Regions from separate parts of the Saccharothrix lopnurensis genome, predicted to be linked through region 2. Evidence: riboswitches for the same ligand, from Rfam matches in the RefSeq annotation. Region 2 holds a riboswitch; each other region holds the start of a gene.
What was found. A riboswitch is a leader RNA that binds a small molecule or an ion and turns the genes downstream of it on or off. The one in region 2 is predicted to bind S-adenosylmethionine.

Region 1: it holds a riboswitch for S-adenosylmethionine, as region 2 does, so the genes downstream of both, ACFP3R_RS18060 (methionine ABC transporter ATP-binding protein) here and thrC (threonine synthase) in region 2, are expected to answer to the same signal.
Region 3: it holds a riboswitch for S-adenosylmethionine, as region 2 does, so the genes downstream of both, ACFP3R_RS06680 (aminotransferase class V-fold PLP-dependent enzyme) here and thrC (threonine synthase) in region 2, are expected to answer to the same signal.

Annotation. Positions count from the first base shown of each region.
Region 1 covers NZ_JBHSQO010000016.1:117,126-124,299, reverse strand. Annotated here, with positions in the region: gene ACFP3R_RS18075 (4-(cytidine 5'-diphospho)-2-C-methyl-D-erythritol kinase) at 1-537, opposite strand, end outside; gene ACFP3R_RS18070 (MetQ/NlpA family ABC transporter substrate-binding protein) at 753-1,562, opposite strand; gene ACFP3R_RS18065 (methionine ABC transporter permease) at 1,609-2,292, opposite strand; gene ACFP3R_RS18060 (methionine ABC transporter ATP-binding protein) at 2,289-3,299, opposite strand; SAM riboswitch class I at 3,513-3,604, opposite strand; gene rsmA (16S rRNA (adenine(1518)-N(6)/adenine(1519)-N(6))-dimethyltransferase RsmA) at 3,692-4,573, opposite strand; gene ACFP3R_RS18050 (transglycosylase family protein) at 4,584-6,032, opposite strand; gene ACFP3R_RS18045 (TatD family hydrolase) at 6,311-7,147, opposite strand; gene metG (methionine--tRNA ligase) at 7,144-7,174, opposite strand, start outside.
Region 2 covers NZ_JBHSQO010000013.1:88,521-95,694, reverse strand. Annotated here, with positions in the region: gene ACFP3R_RS15315 (DNA internalization-related competence protein ComEC/Rec2) at 140-2,494, shown strand; gene ACFP3R_RS15310 (hypothetical protein) at 2,442-2,903, shown strand; gene thrC (threonine synthase) at 3,105-4,370, opposite strand; SAM riboswitch class I at 4,382-4,508, opposite strand; gene holA (DNA polymerase III subunit delta) at 4,608-5,591, shown strand; gene rpsT (30S ribosomal protein S20) at 5,903-6,163, opposite strand; gene ACFP3R_RS15290 (glycoside hydrolase family 3 N-terminal domain-containing protein) at 6,294-7,174, opposite strand, start outside.
Region 3 covers NZ_JBHSQO010000005.1:646-7,819, reverse strand. Annotated here, with positions in the region: gene ACFP3R_RS06690 (RluA family pseudouridine synthase) at 1-304, opposite strand, end outside; gene lspA (signal peptidase II) at 346-909, opposite strand; gene ACFP3R_RS06680 (aminotransferase class V-fold PLP-dependent enzyme) at 933-2,249, opposite strand; SAM riboswitch class IV at 2,282-2,396, opposite strand; gene ACFP3R_RS06675 (potassium/proton antiporter) at 2,599-4,071, opposite strand; gene ACFP3R_RS06670 (M28 family metallopeptidase) at 4,223-5,152, shown strand; gene ACFP3R_RS06665 (DUF167 domain-containing protein) at 5,141-5,422, opposite strand; gene ACFP3R_RS06660 (TetR/AcrR family transcriptional regulator) at 5,415-5,963, opposite strand; gene ACFP3R_RS06655 (RNA polymerase sigma factor) at 6,310-6,852, shown strand; gene ACFP3R_RS06650 (RNA polymerase sigma factor) at 6,951-7,174, shown strand, end outside.

The DNA of each region.
Region 1 (7,174 bases), on a different contig from region 2:
GGCGAGCACCCAGTGGAACGGGTGGCGCGCCAGCACGGGCACGATCCGGTCGCCGCGGTCGGTGCCCAGCGCGGTGCCGCCGTAGAGGGCGAACGGGACGTCCGCGCCGATCTTGGCGGCCAGCCCGGCCAGCTCGTCCCGGGAGACCTCCAGCCGCCACAGCGAGGACAGGCCGACCAGCGTCGCGGCCGCGTCCGCGCTGCCGCCCGCCATGCCGCCCGCGACCGGGATGGACTTGCGGATCACCACCCGGACCTTCGGGTCCTCGGGGTCCCGGCCGACGTGCTCGGCCAGCACCCGCACCGCCCGCCAGGCCAGGTTGGACGCGCCGGTGGGCACCGAGTCGGCGCCCTCGCCGTGCACCTCCACCCCGGGGTCCTCGGCGATGGCGACGGTGACCTCGTCGGTCAGCGACAGGGCCTGGAAGATCGTCACCAGGTCGTGGTAGCCGTCCGCGCGCGGATCACCCACGGCCAGGTGCAGGTTGACCTTGGCCGGGACGCGGACGGTGACCGGGGGCGGGACGACAGCGAGCACGCCCTGAAGCCTACGGGCGTCCCGGGGGTGCCCGCGCCCACCCACCCCTGACCAGCACCGGATCCCCCGAACGCTCAACTCGGGGGTCCCGAACGTACGACACGACAGTCCCGAACGTACGACTCGCGCGAGTCGTACGTCCGGACCCCGCGAGTCGTACGTTCGGACCCCGCGAGTCGTACGTCCAGGACCCCCGAGTTACACGTTCAGGACGGTCAGACCGGGAGGACCGAGCCCGAGAAGGTGGCGGCGATGTAGTCCTTGACCTGCTGGGACTGGAGCAGGGCCAGCAGGTCCCGGACGCGCCGGTCGTCCTTCAGCTCGGCGCGGGTGACCAGGCCGTTGGCGTTGGGGTTGCCCTCGGTCTCCTCCAGCGCCAGGGCGTCGTCGGCCGGGTTGAGGCCCGCGTCGATGGCGTAGTTGCCGTTGATCACGGACGCGTCGGTGTCGTCGAGCGAGCGCGGCAGCTGGGCGGCCTCCAGCACGACGAACTCCAGGTTCTTCGGGTTGTCCTCGACGTCCCGGACCGTCGCGGTCCTCTCGGTGCCCGCCTTCAGCTTGATCAGGCCGTTGGCCTGGAGCAGCTGGAGGCCGCGCGCCTCGTTGGTCGCGTCGTTGGCCACCGCGATCCGCGCGCCGTCCGGCAGGTCGGCCGCGGCCCGGTGCCTGTTCGAGTACAGGCCCAGCGGTTCGAGGTGCACCGGGCCGATCCACTCCAGGTCCGCGCCGCTCTCGGCCTTGAACGTGTCCAGGTACGGCACTGTCTGGAAGTAGTTGGCGTCCAGCGACCCGTCGACCAGCGCGGTGTTCGGCTGCACGTAGTCGGTGAACTCCACCACCTCGATCCTCAGGTCCTTCGAGGCGGCCAGGTTCTCGGCCACGTACTTCAGCACCTGGGCGTGCGGGACGGGGCTCACGCCGACCTTCAGCGGCGCGCCCGGGTCGGAGGCGGCGCCGGTCGGCTCACCGCTCCCGCAGCCCGCCGCGGTCAGCAGCACGGCCAGCAGGGCAGCACGGATACGCATGTCGTTCCTTCGGGGAGAGAGGCTCGCGGGGGTGTGCGAGACGAGGTCAGACGGAGGCGTGGCGGCGCCGGTCGACGGCCCGCGCCACGCGGTTGGAGGTGAACTGGATCGCGGTGGCGACGACCGCGAGCACGGCGACCGTGCTCCACAGGTAGCGGTCGTTGAACCGCTGGTAGCCCTCGCGCACGGCGAGGTCGCCGAGCCCGCCGCCGCCGACCACGCCCGCCATGGCCGAGTAGCCGAGCAGGGCGATCGCGGTCACGCCGATGGCGTTGACCAGCGCGGGCAGCGATTCGCGCAGCAGCACGCTGCGCACGATGCGGGTGGTGGAGGACCCGGTGGTCACCGCCGCCTCCACCACCGAGACGTGCACCTCGGACAGCACGTTCTGGACCAGCCTGCCGACGAACGGGATGGCGCCCACGGCCAGCGGCACGATGGCCGCGGTCGGTCCGATGGTGGTGCTGAGCAGGAGCCTGGTCAGCGAGGTGAGCACCACCAGCAGGACCAGGAAGGGCATGGAGCGGCCGAGGTCCACCACGAACCCGAGCACCTTGTGCGCCAGCGGCCGGGGCTTCAGCCCACCGGGTGCGGTGAGCTGGAGCCAGATGCCGACGGGGGTGCCGAGCAGGACCGCGATCAGGGTGGAGACGCCCACCATGTACAACGTCTCGCCGGTGGCGAGCAGGACCTCGTCGAACACGGTGGACCAGGGTGTCGCAGACCTCACGCAGCGACTCCCTGCGGCCCCGTCAGGGTCCGCCGCACCGAGCCGCCCGCCTCCGAGATCCACTCCAGCGCCGAGTCCGAGCGCTCGCCCTTAAGCCCGACGCGGAACCGCGCGACCGGGGTCTCCCCCAGCCTGGTCAGGCCGCCGCCCAGCAGGTTCAGCTCGATGCCGAACCGGTTGGTCACCTCGGGCAGCAGCGCGCCGACCGCGGCGAAGCCGACCAGCACGACGTCGGCGACCCGGTCGTAGGCGCTGTCGACCGCCGGGTTCTGGTCCGCGGCGGGCAGCAGCGACGCGGCCGTGCGGCTGCCGGCGTCGGACACCAGGTCGAGCACCTTGCCGTGCTCCACCACGCGCCCGTCCTCGAGCACCGCGACGTCGTCGCAGATCCGGCGCACCACGCCCATGTCGTGGGTCACCACGAGCACCGTCACGCCCAGCTCGGCGCGGGCCCGGTCCAGCACGGTGAGCACCGAGCCGGTGGTGTCCGGGTCCAGCGCGGAGGTCGGCTCGTCGGCCAGCAGCACCGAGGGCTGCGCGGCGAGCGCGCGGGCGACCGCGATGCGCTGGCGCTGGCCGCCGGAGAGCTGGTCGGGGTAGCTGCCGGCCTTGTCGGTCAGGCCCACCAGGTCCAGCAGCTCGGCGACGCGGGTGCGGCGCTGCGGCCCGGCCACGCCGGCGGCCTCCAGCGGCAGCGCGACGTTGCCCGCCGCGGTGCGCTGGCGCAGCAGGGAATCGCCCTGGGGCACGACGCCGATGCGCCGGCGCGCGGCGCGCAGGGCGGTGCCGTCGAGGGAGACGAGGTCGGTGCCGTCGACGCGGATCGCGCCGCTGTCGGGGCGCTCCAGCAGCGCGACGCACCGGGCGAGGGTGGACTTGCCGGCGCCGCTCGGGCCGACCACGCCGAGCACGGTGCCCGCGGCGACGTCCAGGTTCACGCCGTCCAGCGCGCGAACCTGCCCGGTACTCCCGGGGAAGGACTTGGTGAGGTTCTCGACAGTGATCACGTTTTCACTCCACGACTGCGTGCGGCAGCGCGCGCTCGGGGCGCGGGCGACCGGGGGTCTTCAGCTGGCAGGTGCGTCCGGACGGGGACGCGGCGGTGGGGAGGGGAGGAGCGCCGGGGCGATCAGCTCGTCAGCTGCGACAGCCGGAGACCGTGCGGCGGCCGTGGTCCACGACTCGCCGGCGCGTGAGCATTCGCATCCTGGGCACGTGATCCTCCATCGTTCCTGGCTGAAGCACCTGCCCCCAGGTGGGGTGGTTGCTGCGGCGTCGTGGAGCCAGGTCTCTCGGCCGCTCGGGATGGCAAGTCGAGTACACCTGAAGGACCCCGCCCGACGCAAGCCCGTAACGGAACCGTCCGGCAAATCACACTGATGGCCGAAAAGATCGACGTTTAAAGGGGGGTGACGACCTCGACTATCCGGATGAAGTCTCTGATACCGAGCTTTTCGCCGCGCGCGCCCGGGTCGACCCCGGCGGCCAGCAGCACGCGCTCGGCCTCGGCGGCCGACCCGGCCCACCCGGACAGCGCGCCGCGCAGGGTCTTGCGCCGCTGCGCGAAAGCCGCGTCCACCAACGAGAACAGCGCTTTGCGGTCCACAGTGGACAGAAGCTCGTGGCGCTCGAACGCGACCAGCGCGGAGTCCACGTTGGGCACCGGCCAGAACACGGAGCGGGACACCGGGCCCGCCCGGCGGGCGTCGGCGTACCAGGCGAGCTTGACGCTGGGCACCCCGTAGACCTTGCTGCCCGGACCGGCGGCCATCCGGTCGGCCACCTCCGACTGCACCATCACCAGGCCGGTGCGCAACGACGGCAGCTCGGCCAGCAGGTGCAGCACCACGGGCACCGCCACGTTGTACGGCAGGTTGGCCACCAGCGCGGTCGGCGCGTGCGGCAGCCGCGCGGCCGTGACGCGCAGCGCGTCCGCGTGGACGACGGCGAGCCGGTCGGCCAGGTCGGGCGCGCGCTCGGCGACGGTGACCGGCAGGCGGTCGGCCAGCGCCCCGTCGATCTCCACCGCCACCAGGGCCCGGCACGAGGGCAGCAGCGCCAGGGTCAGGGAACCCAGACCGGGCCCCACCTCCAGCACGACGTCGTCCGGCCGCAGCGCGGCGGAGGACACGATGCGGCGCACCGTGTTCGGGTCGTGCACGAAGTTCTGGCCCAGCTTCTTGGTCGGGCGGACGTCGAGGTCGGCGGCCAGCCGACGGACGTCGGCCGGGCCGAGGAGCGCGCTGCTCCCCGGCCCGGCCGACGATGAAGCTCCGGTCACGCGCCCATTCTTACGGCAGGCCCAGCTTGGACCGGCAGCCGGGCCACGCGGAGTAGCCGCCGCGGGCGTCGCGCAGCTTGGTCGCGATGGCGATCTGCTGCTCGCGGGACGCCTGGTGCGGGTACGCGGCGTACTGGCTGCCGCCGTAGGCGTCCCAGGTGCCCTTGTTGAACTGGAGGCCGCCGTAGTAGCCGTTGCCGGTGTTGATGGCCCAGTTGCCGCCGGCCTCGCACTTGGCCAGCGAGTCCCACACCGCGCCGTCCGGCGGCAGCTTGGTGCCGACCTTGACCTTGCGGGCCTTGGGCTCCTTGGTGATCTTCACGCCCAGCTTCTCGCGGGCGATCTCCTTGCCGTTCTTGGTGGTGACGCGGTAGGTGACGATCTGCTCGCCCGCCGCGCCCTCCTCCACGACCTGCTTCTGGCCCTTCATCATGGTGTCGTCCTTGACCTCCTCGACGGCCGGCTGCACCGGCTCCGTCGCGTTGATCACCGAGACACCGGTGCGGCTGATGTGGACCTCGGCGCCGCTGGTGATGCGCAGGTCCGAGGCCGTCTCCAGCCTGTCGTCCGGGCCCAGGGCGAGGTTCTCGACCCGCATCAGCTCCTCGACCGTCACCGCGGTCGTCCGGAGCTGGCGCGGCTCGTGCCCGCCGTCGTAGAGCGTGATCGTCTTGAGGCTCTTGACCTCCAGGGCCATGCCCGAGAGCGGGACGTCCATGCCGCGCTCGTGGGAGACCCAGGCGCCCTCGTCCTCGATCCTGAGCTGGTCCAGGGCCTCGTCCACGGTGACCGAGCGGACCCAGCCCTCGCGCTGCTCGCCGTCCACGGTGGCCTTGACCAGGCGGCCGCGGTCGAGCGTGATCCGGCCGCCGTCGCCGACCTTGGCCTGGGGGCTCGGGCTCAGGGCGTCATGCGCGCCGACCGTGATGCCCTCGTCGGCGAGGATCTCGCCCACGGTGCCCTCGTAGGTCCGCACGGTCTTGGCCTCGCCGTCCACGTCGACCGTGATCGACTTGTCCATGGCGATGGCGGTCGCGCCGCCGCCGGAGATCGTCACCAGCACGGTGGCGACCGCGGCCTTGAGGAAGCGGCGCTTCCACTTCCCGGCGGCCTCGACCAGGGCGGCGGGCGGGGCGTCGGGCCGCTCGGCGGCCGGGGCGCCCGCCACGCGGTCCTGGGAGACCTCGTCCGGGATGATGATCGGCGGGAGGAGCGTGGTCTCGGCGTTGATGAGCCGGATCAACTCGTCGACGTCGACGTTGGCGCTCGCGAGCAGCTCGTCGGCGTCGGGGCCGAGGACGTCGAGGACGTCGTTCGGCGTGATCGTGAAGACCGCGGTCTCCCAGTTCGCGTTGTCCCACTCGACGGACGCGGTCGGCCGCTCCAGGACGTCGACCGAGGCGGCCGGGACGTCTGTCACGGGCGTAAACCAGTCGGTGTCCTCGTTGAACGAGTTCACGGGGTTCCATACCTCCTGAAGGCGCGAAGTCCCGCAACGCGCACGGTCGTCGTCGGCGGTCAGCTACTGATCTCCGGCAACTCCCGTGCTGTTGGTCCTTCTCGCTTCTGGTGTGTCGACCCGCCCCGACCGCGGGTGCGCCCCGGCACTGGATACGTGGGGCACGGTCACGGGACCGTAACGGGTGTCGGGGGGTTGTGCAAACACCCCGGCGGGACTTGTGAGTTCAGTCACCCCGTCGGCGGTGCGGGGCGGTACTCCGTTCGTCGCAAGGGGCATCAGTGCTGCGCTGCGTCACGGAGCCCGAAGATCCGCTCGGCGTTCCGGGTGATCGCGGAGGCGAGTTCCGCCAGGTCAACCTCACGCAGGGTCGCCAGGTCCCGCAGCGTGTAGTTCGCGCAGTAGGGTTCGTTCGGACGACCCCGGTACGGGTGGGGGGTGAGGAACGGCGCGTCCGTTTCGACCAGCAGGCGTTCCTCCGGCGTCCACCGCGCGGCTTCCCGGAGCGCGTGGGCGTTGCGGAAGGTCGCGGGGCCCGCGAAGGACAGCGTGAAGCCCCGTTCCACGCACCGCCGCGCGAAGTCGAGGTCGCCGGAGAAGCAGTGGAACACCACCTCGGCCGGCGCGCCCTCCTCGTCCAGCACCCGCAGGACGTCCTCGTGCGCCTCGCGGTCGTGGATCATCAGCGGCTTGCCGGTGTCCTTGGCGAGCCCGACGTGCCACCGGAAGGCGGCGCGCTGGTCCTCGGGGGAGGCGTAATCCCAGTAGTAGTCCAGCCCGGTCTCGCCGATGGCGACCACGCGCGGGTGCCCGGCCAGCTCCGCCAGCACGGCCCGCTCGTGCTCGCCGAAGCCCGTGGTGCGCGTGGGGTGCAGCGCGACGGCGGCGAAGACCCGGTCGTCCCACGTGGCCGCCTCGGCGGCCCAGCGGGCGGCCTCCAGGTCGTCGGCGACGGTGATGACGCGGTCGACCCCGGCCGCGGTGGCCCGGTCGAGCAGGGCGGCCACGTCCCGCGGGGTCTTCGCGCCGCAGGCGTCGAGGTGGGTGTGCGCGTCGACCACCGGCGCCGGGAGTGGTTCCGGCGCCGGCGGTCGTTCGCCCCTGCGCCCGGTCACCGGACGATCGGGGCCCACTCGGGGCCC
Region 2 (7,174 bases):
ACCACCTCCGCCGCCGGCTGCGACGACTGCTCGACCGCTTGCCCCGCCGCACGTTCGGTGACCGCCTCACCGACGAGCACCGCCCCACCGGCAACCACCGCCCACGCCTCGCGGTCACCAGCCTCGGGTGGGTGTGGTCGTGAACCCCCGCGCGCACCTCGTCCCGGCCGCCCTCACCGTCTGGGCCACCGCTCTCGCCGGTCTCCTGTGGACCTGGTGGGCCGCTCCCGTGGTCGGCCTGACCCTGACGCTCATCGGTGGTCTGGCGCTGCGGCCCTGGCGCCCGGCGGCGGTCGCCATCGCGGTCGCGGGACCGGTGGCGGCGTGCTGGATCGGCGCCCAAGCCCACGCGTCGGCCCACCACCCGCTGCGCGCCGCCGCCGAACGAGGGATGCCCACCACCCTCCACTTCGAACTCGACAGCCGACCGCACGGCTTGCGCACCAGCGGCTTCGGGTCACGAGCGGGCGGTGTCGACCTGGTCCTGGTCCGCGCGACCCTCGACGACGGCGGCCGGGTGGTGGTCCTGGCCCCGGCCACCGGGTGGTTGGAGCTGCTGCCGGGCCGGCGGGTCGAGGCGAAGGGCACGCTCGCCCCACCTCGGGGCGGTGAGCTGACGGTCGCCGTCCTCCGGGTCCGCGGACCGCCGCGCGTGGAGACCGAGGCACCGGTGTGGCAGCGGGTGGCCGAGGACCTGCGGGCCGGACTCCGGGACGCGAGCACCGCTCTCGACCCGGAACCCGCCGGGCTGCTGCCGGCCCTGGTGGTCGGTGACACCTCGCGCCTCGCGCCCAGGGTGGTGGAGGAGTTCCGCACCGCGGGGCTCGCCCACGTCCTGGCGGTCAGCGGGGCGAACCTGGCGATCCTGTGCGGCGCGGTGCTGTTGGTGCTGCGGCTGTTCCGCCTCGGTCCACGCGGGTGCGCGGCGGGTGCGATGGCCGCGCTGGTCGGGTTCGTCGTGCTCGCCGGGCCGGAGCCGAGCGTGCTGCGGGCCGCCGTGATGGGTGCGGTGGCGTTGCTCGCGCTGGTGCTGGGACGGGAGCGGTCGGCGGTGCCGGCGCTCGCGGCCGCGGTGGTGGTCCTGGTCCTCTACGACCCGGAGTTGGCCACCGACCCGGGGTTCGGCCTGTCGGTGGTGGCCACCGCGGCACTGGTGCTGCTCGCGCCGAGGTGGTCCGCCGCGATGAGGGAACGCGGTGTGCCGGTCGGGCTCGCGGAGGCGCTGGCGGTGCCGGTGGCCGCGAACCTGGCGACCGCACCACTGGTCGCGGGCATCTCGGGGCAGGTCAGCTTGGTCGCGGTGGTGGCGAACCTGCTGGTCGGGCCCGTGGTGGCGCCGGCCACGGTGCTCGGTGTGTCGGCCGCGGTGCTGGCACCGGTCCACGAACCGGTGGCGCGCCTGGTCGTCGAGGTGGCCGGACCGGCGGTGAGCTGGCTCATCACCGTGGGGCGGCACGCGGCGGCGGTGCCGGGTGCGGCGGTCGGGTGGCCCGAGGGTTGGGTCGGCGGGGTGCTGCTGGCCGGGGTGCTGGTGCTCGGCTGGGTGGTCCTCCGGCTGCGGCGGTTGCGGGTGCTGGTCGTGGCCGCGGTGGCCGGGGCGGTGGTGGTCCTCGTGCCGCTGGAGGTGGTCTCGCCGCGCTGGCCCGTCCAGGGCTGGTCGGTGGTGGCGTGCGACGTGGGTCAGGGGGACGCGGTCGTCCTGGCCACCGCCGAGCGCGACCGGGCGGTGCTGGTCGACACCGGGCCCGACCCGGTGCCGGTGCTGTCGTGCCTGCGGCGGTTGGGGGTGCGGCGCATCCCGTTGGTGGTGCTGAGCCACCTGCACGCCGACCACGTCGGCGGACTGGCCGCCGTGCTGGCGGAACGAGAGGTGGGCGCGGTGGCCGTGGGGCCCGCGCGCCGGCCGGGGTGGGCGTGGGAGGAGGTGCGCGAACGGGCGCGGGCGGCCGGGGTCCGCGTGGTCGAGCTGAGTGCCGGGCAGCGGTTGGGCTGGCCGGGGCTGGGACTCGACGTGCTGGGTCCGCGTGCGGGCCCGGTGGGTGAGACGAACACGGCGGTCAACGACGCGTCGCTGGTGCTGCGGGCATCGACCGCGGCCGGGCGGGTGCTGTTGACCGGCGACGTCGAGCTGGCCGGACAGGCCGACCTGCTCGACGGGCACGTCGACCTGCGGGCCGACGTGCTCAAGGTGCCGCACCACGGGTCGCGGTACTCGTCACCGGCGTTCCTCGCGGCCGTGCGGCCGCGGATCGCGCTGGTGAGCGTCGGCGCGGGCAACCGCTACGGCCACCCCAGCGGGGTGGTGGTCGACGCGCTGGTGAAGCAGGGCGCGCTGGTGCTGCGCACCGACCGGGACGGCGACACCGCCGTCCTCACCGGCCCGGAAGGGCTGCGGATCGTCCGCCGGGGCGGTCCGCTCGACGAGGCGAAGGGAAACGAAGATGAGGAACGACAGGTGGATCAGGCTCAACGCGGGGTGGCAGCGGCCAGGTGACCACCGGGCCCTGGGGTGGGCGCTGTGGCAGCCGGGCTACACCGCTCGGCCCTGGCCGCGCGACGAGCTGCGGGCGAGTTTCACCTACTACGTGTGCGAGGACCGGCTCGGCGGGGAACGCGGCATCGTCGCGCGGGCCACCGCCACCGGGGTGGTGCACACGGCCGAGGTGGCTTCCGCCGACGCCGCGTACCGCCTGGTCGCCGACACCCTGTTCGACGACGACCTCGCGATACCGCCGGAGGAGTGGCACGCCGAGCGCTACAACCAGGAAAAGGCGAAACGGCCGTGGCCACAGCTGCTGACCGCGTGGCGCGTGGTCACCGAACCGGTGGAGCCGCGCGTGCTCCCCGAGCTGGCCGCCTTCCCGCGCACGGGCTGGCTGCGCACCTCGGGGGTCGCGCTGTGACCGCCGCACCGGGTTTGGTGACCGTCGCACCGGGTTCGGCACCGGGTTCGGCGGGCACCGAACCTGGCCCGGTTGGTGGCTCCGGCTCGGCCGATGCCTCCGGTGTTGCCGGTGGCTCCGGAGCGGCCGGTGGCGCCGGTGTGGCTTGTGGCGCCGGTGTGGCTTGTGGCTCCGATGTGGCCGGTGGTCCGGGTGGTGGTGTCAGTCCTGAAGGGCCTTCAGCACGGCCTCCGCCGACGGCGGCACGTTCGCCCGGGGGCCGATGCGGTCGCTGAGGGCGTCGAGGGTCTTGAGGCCGTCGCCGGTGATGAGCAGGACGGTTTCGCCGTCCGGGTCGAGCTGCCCGGACTCGATGAGCTTCTTCGCGGTGGCGACGGTCACGCCGCCGGCCGTCTCCGCGAAGATGCCCTCGGTGCGGGCCAGCAGCCGGATGCCCTCGATGACCTCTTCGTCGGTGACGTCCTCGATCGCGCCGTTGGTGCGGCGCACGGCGTCCAGCACGTAGGGACCGTCGGCGGGGGCGCCGATCGCCAGTGAGCGGGCGATGGTGTCCGGGCGCACCGGGGAGACCACGTCGTGGCCGGCCTTGAAGGCGGCGGAGACGGGGGAGCAGCCGGTGGCCTGGGCGCCGAACACCCGGTACGGGGTCTGCTCGACCAGGTCGAGTTCGCCCAGCTCGCGGAAGGCTTTGTCGACCTTGGTCAACTGGGAGCCGGACGCGATGGGCACCACGATCTGGTCGGGCAGGCGCCAGCCGAGCTGTTCGGCGACCTCGTAGCCCAGCGTCTTGGAGCCCTCGGCGTAGTAGGGGCGGACGTTGACGTTGACGAACGCCCAGTCCTCGTGCTCGGCGGCCAGTTCCTGGGCCAGCCGGTTCACGTCGTCGTAGTTGCCGTCGACGGTGATCAGGTTGCCGTCGTAGACGGCGGTCATGAGGATCTTCGCCTGCTCCAGGGAGGAGGGCACCAAGACCACCGACTCCCAGCCGGCGCGGGCCGCGGCGGCGGCGACGGCGTTGGCGAGGTTGCCGGTGGACGGGCAGGCCAGCACCTTGAAGCCCAGCTCGCGGGCCGCGGCGAGGGCGACGCCGACGACGCGGTCCTTGAAGGAGTGGGTGGGGTTGCCGGTGTCGTCCTTGACCCAGACCTTGCGGACGCCCAGGGCCTTGGCGAGGCGGTCGGCCTCCACCAGGCGGGTGCCGCCGGGGTTGGTGTTGGGGTGCGACTCGACCGTGGAGGGCACGGGCAGCAGGCCGCGGTAGCGCCAGATCGACCGGGGGCCGGCTTCGATGTCCTCACGGCGGACGCGGCCGAAGTCGTAGGCCACTTCCAGCGGCCCGAAACACTCCAGGCAGGCGTATTCCGGTGCGAGCGGCGTCTCGTGCCCGCACTCCCGACAGGACAGGGCACGAGCCGGACCGAGGTCGAAGGAGGTGGTGGTCGCCGAGGGCGCACTGACAGCAGTCATCGCGAGGTGTCTCCTCATCTTTCCCGCGTCGCGGGTCGGAATTGGCACCGTGATCGCCGGCGGGCGCTGGACGCGCACGCTGAACGACGGGTTGCCGGGGCTTCTACGGGCCGATCCCTCTGCCCCTCTGGATGAGCGGTATTCAGTTGTGGTGACGTCAACCTACGACACGATCCCGACCCGTAGCCAGTGACGTCCACCATCCGGACGGCGAACGGGCGTGGGAGGATCGCGCGCGTGAGTGCGCCCACTGACACGCCCGATGCCGTCCACCTGGTCATCGGCGAGGAGGAGTTGCTGGTCGAACGCGCGGTGCGCGGCGCGCTGGACCTCGCGCGGAAGATCGACCCGCAGGCCGACCTGACGCGCGTTCGGGTGACCGAGCTCACCCCTCCCGAGCTGGCCGAACTGGTGAGCCCGTCGCTGTTCGCGGAGGGTCGCGTGATCGCGCTCGAAGCCGCGCAGGAGGTGGGCAAGGAGATCGCCGACGCCGTGATCGCCTACGCCAAGGCGCCCGCCGACGGGGTGACGCTGGTCGTCGTGCACAGCGGTGGTGGGCGCAGCAAGGCGGCCAAGGAGCTGCCCGCCGCGCTGCGCAAGGCGGGCGCCGGGGTGACCGAGTGCCCCAAGGTCACCAAGGCCACGGACCGCGAGGCGTTCGTGCGCAACGAGATCCGGGCGGCCGGCGGCGGCAAGGCGGACCCGGAGGCCGTGGCCGCGCTGATCGAGGCGGTCGGCTCCGACCTCCGGGAGCTGGCCGCGGCGGCGTCGCAGCTGGTCGCCGACACCGGTGGGAAGGTCGACGCCGAGGCGGTCCGCCGCTACCACCGTGGGCGGGCGGAGGTGACCGGGTTCGCGGTCGCGGAGAAGGCCGTGATGGGTGACCGGGCCGGTGCGCTGGAGGCGCTGCGCTGGGCGATCCAGCTCGGTGTGCCGCACGTGCTGGTGGCCGACGCGCTGGCGGACGCGGTGCGCACGGTCGCGCGCGTGTCGGCGGTCGGTCGGGGGGACCCGTTCAAGCTGGCGGGTGAGCTGGGTATGCCGCCGTGGAAGGTGAAGAAGGCCCAGGGGCAGTCGCGTGGGTGGGAGGAGTGGGGGTTGGCGTCGGCCATGTCGGTGGTCGCGGACCTCAACGCGGACGTGAAGGGCGCCGCCGCCGACTCGGGGTACGCCTTGGAGCGAGCGGTCTTGAAGATCGTCGCCGCCCGCGGTCGGCGGTGAACGCCGGGCTGGTGAACGCCGGGCTGGTGAACGCCGGGCTGGTGAACGCCGGGCTGGTTGAGCGCCGGGCTGCTGAATGCCGAGACGCCGCCGGTCGGCGTGCGACCGGTGCCCGGTGCCCGGTGCCCGGAAAAGCTTAGGGATGAGTGCTCGGTGGCCGGAAAGCAGGGATGACTGCCCGGTGGCCGGAAAAGCTCGAAACAAGTGCCCGGCGGCCGGAAAAGCAGGAGCGCCGCCCGCCCCGCGAGGGGAGAGCGGCGCTCCGGTGCTGTGGTGCTCGGTGCTGTGGTGCTCGGTGCCGTGGACCAGGGTCAGACCTGGTTGGCGCGCCTGGCCAGCGCCGACTTCTTGTTGGCGGCCTGGTTGGCGTGGATCACGCCCTTGGTGACGGCCTTGTCGAGCTTGCGGGAAGCCTCCTGCGCCAGCGCGACGGCCTTCTCCTTGTCACCGGCCTCGGCGGCCTCACGGAACTTGCGGATCGCGGTCTTCAGCGACGACTTGACGGCCTTGTTGCGCAGGCGCGCCTTCTCGTTCGTCTTGATCCGCTTCAGCTGGGACTTGATGTTCGCCACGCGAAAGCCACCCTTTTCCTCGGTCTCGGAGTCGTACCGCGCTCGTCGATCGGCTCCACCCCGAACCCGGGGCGGTCTTCCTCCACTGCGGAATGCCGCGCGGTACGACCAGTCACGATATCAGGGCTGCTCACCGCACCGTGAACCCCGCCCTCCCCTCGCCGACCAGCACCTCGTACCGGCCCTTCGCCACCTCGGGCCTGCCGGTGGCGTCCATGTCGCCCGCGGTCGTGGCCAGGCGGGTCGCGTCGAAGGTCACCCGCACCGCGCGCTGCTCGCCCGCCTTCAGCTCCACCCGGGTGAAGGCCACCAGGCGGCGGTCCGGGGTCAGGACCCTGCTGACCGGCTGGTGCACGTACACCGGCACCACCAGGGCGCCGTCGCGGACGCCGGTGTTGGTGACCGTGACCGAGACCTCGACCTTGCCGTCGCGCCGGACCTCGGCGGACTTCAGGACCGGCGCGGACGTGGTGAAGCTGGTGTAGGACAGGCCGTGGCCGAAGGCGAACTGCGGGTCGTAGTTCGAGCTCTCGCCCGTGTTCGCGCCGCGCGGCTGGTCGTAGGAGAACGGCTGGTCACCGATGGTCTTGGGCCACGACACCGGCAGCTTGCCGCTGGGGTTGACCGCGCCGAACAGCACGTCGGCGACGGCGGCGCCGCCCTCGGAGCCCGGCAGCCAGCCGGCCAGCAGCGCGGGCGCCCCGGCGACCGTGCCCAGCACCTGCGGCCGCCCGGTCAGCAGGACCACGACCACCGGTTTGCCGGTCGCGCGCACGGCGTCGACCAGGCCCTGCTGCTCGGCGGTGAGCGCGGGGGACTCGGTGTCGGCCTCGCCCTCGGCGCCCGGGTCCTCGCCGAGCACGACCACCACGGCGTCGGCGTCGGCCGACTGGGCCACGGCGTCGGCCCGGGTGGTGGCGCCGACCACGTCCGCCCCCGGCGCGGCGGCCCGGATGCCCTGGAGCACGGTGGTGGTCGGGGGCAGCGGCGAGCCCGCCGGCACGCCCTGCC
Region 3 (7,174 bases), on a different contig from region 2:
GGCCGCCCACCACCGTGGGCCCGGTCCAGCCGGGGCTCGGGTGCACGGCCACGCCCACCGGCTTGTCGACCACGATCACGTCGTCGTCCTCGTGCAGGACCTCCAGGCCCTCCACGGGCACGGCCTGCACCTGGACCGGCCGCTCGGGCTCGGGGAGGGTGACCTCCAGCACCGAGCCGGCGACCAGCCGGTCGGACTTGCCCGCCGGGTGCCCGTCCAGCACCACGTCGCCCGACTCGGTCAGCGCCGCCACCGCGGTGCGCGACAGGCCCAGCAGCTTGGCCAGGCCCGCGTCGACGCGCATACCGTCCAGGCCGTCCGGCACGGGCAGGTTGCGGTAGCCGCTCACTTCTTCTTCTCCACCTTGGTGCCGTCGTAGTCGCGCTGGAGCAGGGCCATCAGCACGATGACGCCGCCGCCCACGCAGATGGCCGAGTCGGCCAGGTTGAACACGGGGAAGAAGTTGCCCCACGGGTCGAGCACCGAGATGAAGTCGACCACGCCGCCCCGCAGCGGGCCGGGGGCGCGGAACACCCGGTCGACCAGGTTGCCCATCGCGCCGCCCAGGATGAGCCCCAGGCCGATGGCCCAGCCGACCGACCGCAGCCGGCGGGCGATCCACAGGATGAAGCCGACCACGCTGAACGCGATCAGCGCGAGGATCACCGTCCAGCCCTCGGCCAGGCCGAACGCCGCGCCGGTGTTGCGGATCAGCGGCAGGTAGAGCAGGCCGCCGAGCAGCTCGACCGGCTCCCGGCCCTCCAGCCGCTCCACCGCCAGGACCTTGGTGCCCAGGTCGAGCGCCAGCACGAGCGGCGCGATGACGGCCAGCAGGGCGACGCGGCGCTGGGGCAGCGGCGCCTCCGGTTGGTCCGCGGCGTCGGACTCGGTGTTGGGCTCAGTGCTCACCCGGCCATTGTCCAGCATCCCCGTCAGCGCAGGAACGGCGGGAGCGGGCGCACGTCGTCGACCGGCGCCCACCGACCCTCCCTCAGTTCGTACTCGAACCGCGAACCCTCGGTGACGAGCCGGCGCAGCGCCTCGACGAACCGGTCCACGTGCTCCTCGGTGGTGCCCAGCCCGATCGAGGCGCGCAGCGCGGGGCCGCCGGCCAGCCGCTGGACGGCCACGTGGGCGCAGAACGCGCCGTCGCGCACGCCGATGCCGTGCTCGGCGGACAGCGCCGCCGCCAGGTAGCCGACGTCCTGCGCGCCCACCGTGAAGCCGACCACGCCCACCCGGTCGTGCCCGGCCCCGAACAGCGACAGCTCCGCCACGCCGGGCACCGACCGCAGGCCGTCCCGCAGCCGCGCCAGCAGCACCCGCTCGTGCTCCAGCGTCTGCGCCCAGTGCCGCGCCAGCACGTCGCAGGCGGTGGCCAGGGCGTGCGCGCCCACCACGTTGGGGGTGCCCGCCTCGTGCCGCTCGGGCCCGTTCGACCAGGACACGCCCAACCGGCCGCCGCGGTCGGTGACGCGGGCCGTGGCCCCGCCGCCCACCAGGTAGGGCTCGGCGGCCCGGAGCCAGTCCGACCGGCCGACCAGCGCGCCCGCGCCGAACGGGGCGTACAGCTTGTGCCCGGACACCACGGCGTAGTCGACGTCCAGGGCCCGCAGGTCGATGGGCCGGTGTGGCGCGAGCTGGGCGGCGTCCAGGACGACGCGCGCACCGCGGCGGCGCGCCACCCGCACCACCTCGGCCACCGGCCACACCTCGCCGGTGACGTTCGACGCGCCGGTCACCACCACCAGCCGCGGCCCGACCGGCGCCTCGCGCAGCGCCCGGTCCAGCTCCAGCACCGCCGCGGCCGGGTCGCCGGGCGTCCGCAGCCGCCGCACGTGCGGCCCGCGCCACGGCAGCAGCGCCGCGTGGTGCTCGGTGTCGAACAGCACCACCGCCGTCCGCCGCGGCAGGGCCCTGGCCAGCAGGTTCAGCGCGTCGGTGGTGTTGCGGGTGAACACGACCGAGTCGCTGTCGCGCGCGCCCAGGAACCGGCGCACCGCCTCCCGCGCCTGCTCGTAAACCCGCGTCGACACCTGTGAGGCGAACCCGGCGCCCCGGTGCACGCTCGCGCACCAGGGCAGCAGCTCGTCGACGGCGTCCCGCACCTGCTCCAGGCAGGGCGCGCCGGCCGCGTGGTCCAGGTTCGCGTACTCGACCCGCTCGCCGGTCAGCACCGGCACCCTCAGCGAGGCGCCCACCGTCCGGGGCAGACCGGCACCGACGACAGGGGAAACCGCAACGGCCACGAGACCCTCCGGGAGTCCGGGACTCCACCGGAGGCCCGCGCTTGCCGCACGCCCGACGCGCACGACCAGGTCCTCACCGGGGGCACCCCACCGCGGTTGGAGGGTTGCCGGCCAGCAAGCCCGGGCTTGTCACTGGCACTCATGACCTTCCCCACCACCCTAACCCCACCCCCACCACCCCACCACCCATCCCACCCCCTGAGACCGCGAGTCGTACGCCCAGACCCCGCGAGTCGTACGTTCAGGACCCCCGAGTTACACGTTCAGGCACCCCGCAGGGTGACGCGAACGCTGAATTCGGGGGTCCTGGACGTACGACACGACGGGCGGGAACGTACGACTCGCGGGGTCAGGGCAGGCCCGCGTCGCCCTTCCAGCGGGCGAAGCGACCGGCCCGGTCCACCGCCCGGATCCGCTGCTCCGTGGCCGTGCGCACGACGTCCGTGCACACCACCAGCAGCTGGTCGTGCTCCTGCAACCGCGTGGTCGGCTGGGGCGTGAACCCCTTGTCGCCCCGCACCACCAGGCTCACCGAGGACCCCGGCGGCAACCGCAGCTCGGACAGGTACACGCCGTGCAGCTGGGACCCCCGCTGGATGCGCACCTGGAGCAGCTCCGCGCCCAGCTCGTCCAGCGCCGACGAGTCGACCTGCACCTCCAGCGCCTCACCCGACCGGACCAGCTTCAGCCACTTCGCCAGCCACGGCAGCGTCGTCCCCTGCACCACCGTCAGCACGACGACCAGCACGAACACGGCGTCCACCAGCCGCTGCGCCCCCGGCACCCCCTGGATCAACGGGATCAGCGCGAACACGATCGGCACCGCGCCCCGCAGCCCCGACCACGAGATGAACACCTGCTCCCGCCACGGCACCCGGAACGGCAGCGCCGCGCACAGCACCGACAGCGGTCGCGCCACCAGCACCAGCACCCCGCCCGCCACCAGCGCCGGCACCACCGCGTCGAGCAGCCGACCGGGCGAGGCGTACAGCCCGAGCAGCACGAACAGCCCGATCTGGGACAGCCACCCCAGCCCCTCGGCGAACGACAGCGTGTCCGACCGGTGCGGCAGCCGCGCGTTGCCCAGCACCAGCGCCGAGATGTAGACCGCGAGGAACCCGGACGCGTGCGCCAGGTCCCCCGCCGTGTAAGCCAGCACGCACACCGCCACCGTGGCCAGCGGGTACAGGCCGGTCGCGGGCAGCGCCGCCCGGCGCAGCCCCACGCCTCCCAGCCACCCCAGCGCGAGCCCGATCAGCGTGCCCGCGACCAGCTCGTAGCCCATCAGCAGCGGCGCGGTCCAGGTGATCGGGTCCGGCGCCGCCAGCAGCACGACGGCGATGTACACCGGCGCGTCGTTGATGCCGGACTCCAGCTCCAGCGGTCCGATCAGCCGCTTGCCCACGCCCACCCCGCGCAGCACGCTGAACACCGCCGCCGCGTCCGTGGACGACAGCACCGCGCCCCACAGCAGCGCCGTGCGCCAGTCCATGTCCAGCAGCAGGTGCAGCCCGAACGCGGTGACCGCGATGCTGACCCCGACGGACACTGTGGACAGTGCCACGCCCAGCCCCAGCGCGGGCCGCACGTCGCGCCACCGCGTGGTCAGACCGCCCTCGGTGAGGATCAGCACGAGCGCGACCGTGCCCAGCGACCGGGTGAGGTCCGCGTCCTCGAACTGGATGCCCAGCACCGCCTCGCCCAGCAGCACGCCGATGCCGAGGTAGAGCAGGAGCGACGGCAGGCCGAGCCGGATCGACAGCCGCACCGCGACGACCGAGAGCAGGAGCACCCCGGCGGCGACACCGAGGAAGCCCGTCACACCACCCACTCGACCTCCTGTCGTCACGCGTCGCGGTCATTCTCCCCGTTGTCGCCGATCTGGACTAATCAGGCACCAGCCGAACGACGCTACCGGCGGCGCGCCGACCAGGGCACGGTGGGAGAACCTCCACTTCCCTGCGGGAGAAACCGTGAAACTGCGAACGATCTCCGTCGTGCTGGTCACCGCCGGCGCGCTGCTCGGTTCGGGCTCGGCCACCGCCGCCCCGGCCGGCCCCGACATCTCGGTCGCCACCCTCCAGGCCGACCTCAACCAGCTCCAGTCCATCGCCACCGCCAACGGCGGCAACCGGGCGCACGGCAGGCCCGGCTACCTGGCCTCGGTCAACTGGATCAAGTCCAAGTTGGACGCCGCCGGCTACACCACGCGGGTGCAGTCGTTCACCCGCAACGGCGTCGTCGGCTACAACCTGATCGCCGACTGGACCACCGGCGACGCGAACAACGTCATCATGCTCGGCGGGCACCTCGACAGCGTCACCGCGGGCCCCGGCATCAACGACAACGGCACCGGCTCCGTGAGCCTGCTGGAGGTGGCCCTCGCCGTCCGGTCCACGGGCTTCCGGCCGAGCAAGGGCTTGCGCTTCGCCTGGTGGGGCGCCGAGGAGCTGGGCCTGGTGGGCTCGACCTACTACGTCAACTCGCTGTCCACAACGGACCGGTCGCGCATCCGGGCGTACCTGAACTTCGACATGACGGGCTCGCCGAACCCCGGCTACTTCGTCTACAGCGCCTCCGGCCAGCCGACGGGCTCGACGGAGCTCCAGCAGGTCATCCAGGGCTACTTCAGCGGTATCGGCGTGCCGACCGAACTGACCAGCGTGGGCGGCAGGTCGGACCACGCGGCGTTCGCCCGCGCGAGCATCCCGGTCGGTGGCACGTTCACCGGCGCCGAGGGCATCAAGACCTCCGCGCAGGCCCAGAAGTGGGGCGGCACCGCCGGCCAGGCGTTCGACCGCTGCTACCACCGCTCCTGCGACACCACGGCCAACATCAACGCGACCGCGCTCGACCGCAACGCCGACGCGATCGCGCACGCGGTCTGGACGCTAGCCGCCTAGCAACCGCTCCAGCACCTCCGGAGCGGCGGCCGGGGCGGGGTCGACCTGCACGACCTTGTCCCGGCCGCGCTCGCCGGCCACCACCGCCACGTCCCGCGCCCGCACACCGAAAGCCCTGGCCAGCGCCTTGCGCACGGCCTCGTTCGCCCTGCCCTCCACGGCCGGCGCGGCGACCGCCACGATCAGCGCCCCCTCACCCCACCGCCCGCCGACGACCTCCCGCCCAGCCCCCGGCTTGACCCGCACCGAGAACCGGAACGCCTCACCCACGGCTCGTCACCAGGGCCAGGGTCTCCTCCAGCAGCGCCCGCCGCGCCGCCACCACGTCCGGCGCGGCCGCCAGCAGCTGCGCCTGGCCCAGGTAGACCGAGTAGGCGAGGACGGCCCGGTGGCGCGCCGCGTCGCCGGTGAAGCCCAGGTCCCGGAACACCGCCCCCAGGTAGTCGATCCGCCGGGCGGTGACCCGGGCCAGCACGGGAGCCACGACCGGGTGATCCTTGGCCGCGAGCACCGCCAACTCGACCGAACTGTGGTCCACCGCCTCCAGCACGGTGCCGAACAGCAGCCGCAGCCGCGCCGCGGGCCCCTCCACCGACTCCACCAGCTCGATGACCGCCTCGGTGTGCTCCCGCTCCCAGCGCTCCACGGTGGCCCTGAGCAGGGCTTCCCGGTTCGGGAAGTGCCAGTAGGCGCTGCCCTTGGTCGCACCCAGCCGCGCCGCCAGCGGCTCCACCGCGACCGCGGCGACCCCACCCTCGGCCAACGCCCGCAGCGCCACCCCGGTCCAGTCGTCCGGCGTCCTCCGCTTCACCCTTCCGCACGCTACCGTACGGTCCCGTACGGAGGGGCGGAACGTGACCAGGGACGTCCACACCCACCAGGTCCCCGACCCCGCCGAACTCGTCGACCGCCCCCAGCGCTGGGCCCCTGACCTGGCAACACGCGATCCGCCCGCCGCACGACGCCCTGATCGAGGACCTGCCGGACAACGCCGCCCGAGCCGCGGACCACCCACCCGCTCACCCGAACAGGTGGTCTCCCCGGGCCAGGTTGCCGCGCGCCGCGGCCAAGAGGAGGGTCTGACCGGATTTCCTCCACAACCCCGGGTCCCGCCCGTCTACCCGTTACCGGGCGCAGACCACGAGGGAGGAGGGTTCGTGACGGCGGAAGACCCCGACGACCACGCAGCCACCTTCACCGACTTCTACCACCGCGAGCGCACGCGCCTGTTCAGGTTCGCGGCGGTCGTGTCGCCGCACCTGGACCACGAGTCCGCGGTGCAGGAGGCGTTCGTCAGCGCGTGGCGGCACTGGCCGGCGATCGCGGCCACGTCGAGGCGTGCTTGGCTGGTGAAGGTGATCCGCAACCTGCTCGTCGACCAGGCGCGCAGGTGGGAGAGGCCGAGCGAGCTGACCGACGAGGTCCGCGGCGCCCACCGGGTCCTGGTGCAGCGGCACCGGGACCCCGAGGCGTGGCACGAGCTGACCAGCACCCTGGCGGCCGTGGCGCGCCTGCCGGACCACCAGCGCACCGCCCTGGTGCTGCGGTTCTGGGATTTCGACGACGACGAGATCGCCGAGGTGCTGGGCTGCCGGCGCGAGTCGGTGCGCAGGTACGTGTCCGAGGCGAGGTCGCGGGTCAGCGACCGGGTCGGCAACCAGGAACGCCGGGCCCGGGGACGCGGGAGGGGAACGAGATGACGGACGAGCTGGACCCCCGGTTGGACCACCTCCGGGCAGAGCTGTCCGAAGCGATCCCGGACGACCCCGACCCCGACGAGCTGGGAGCAGCGGCGATCATGGCGCAGGCCCCGTCCCCCCACGACCGCCAAGCCACCCTCGTCACCGCGGCCCAGGCCGGCGACCACGAAGCCCTGAACGCCCTGGTCACCGAGCTGACCCCGCTGGTCTGGCACGTGGCCAGGGGCAACGGCCTGGACCGCTCGACCGCCGAGGACGTCGTGCAGACGGTCTGGCTCAGCCTCCTCCGCCACCTGGACCGCCTCCACGAACCACGGGCCGT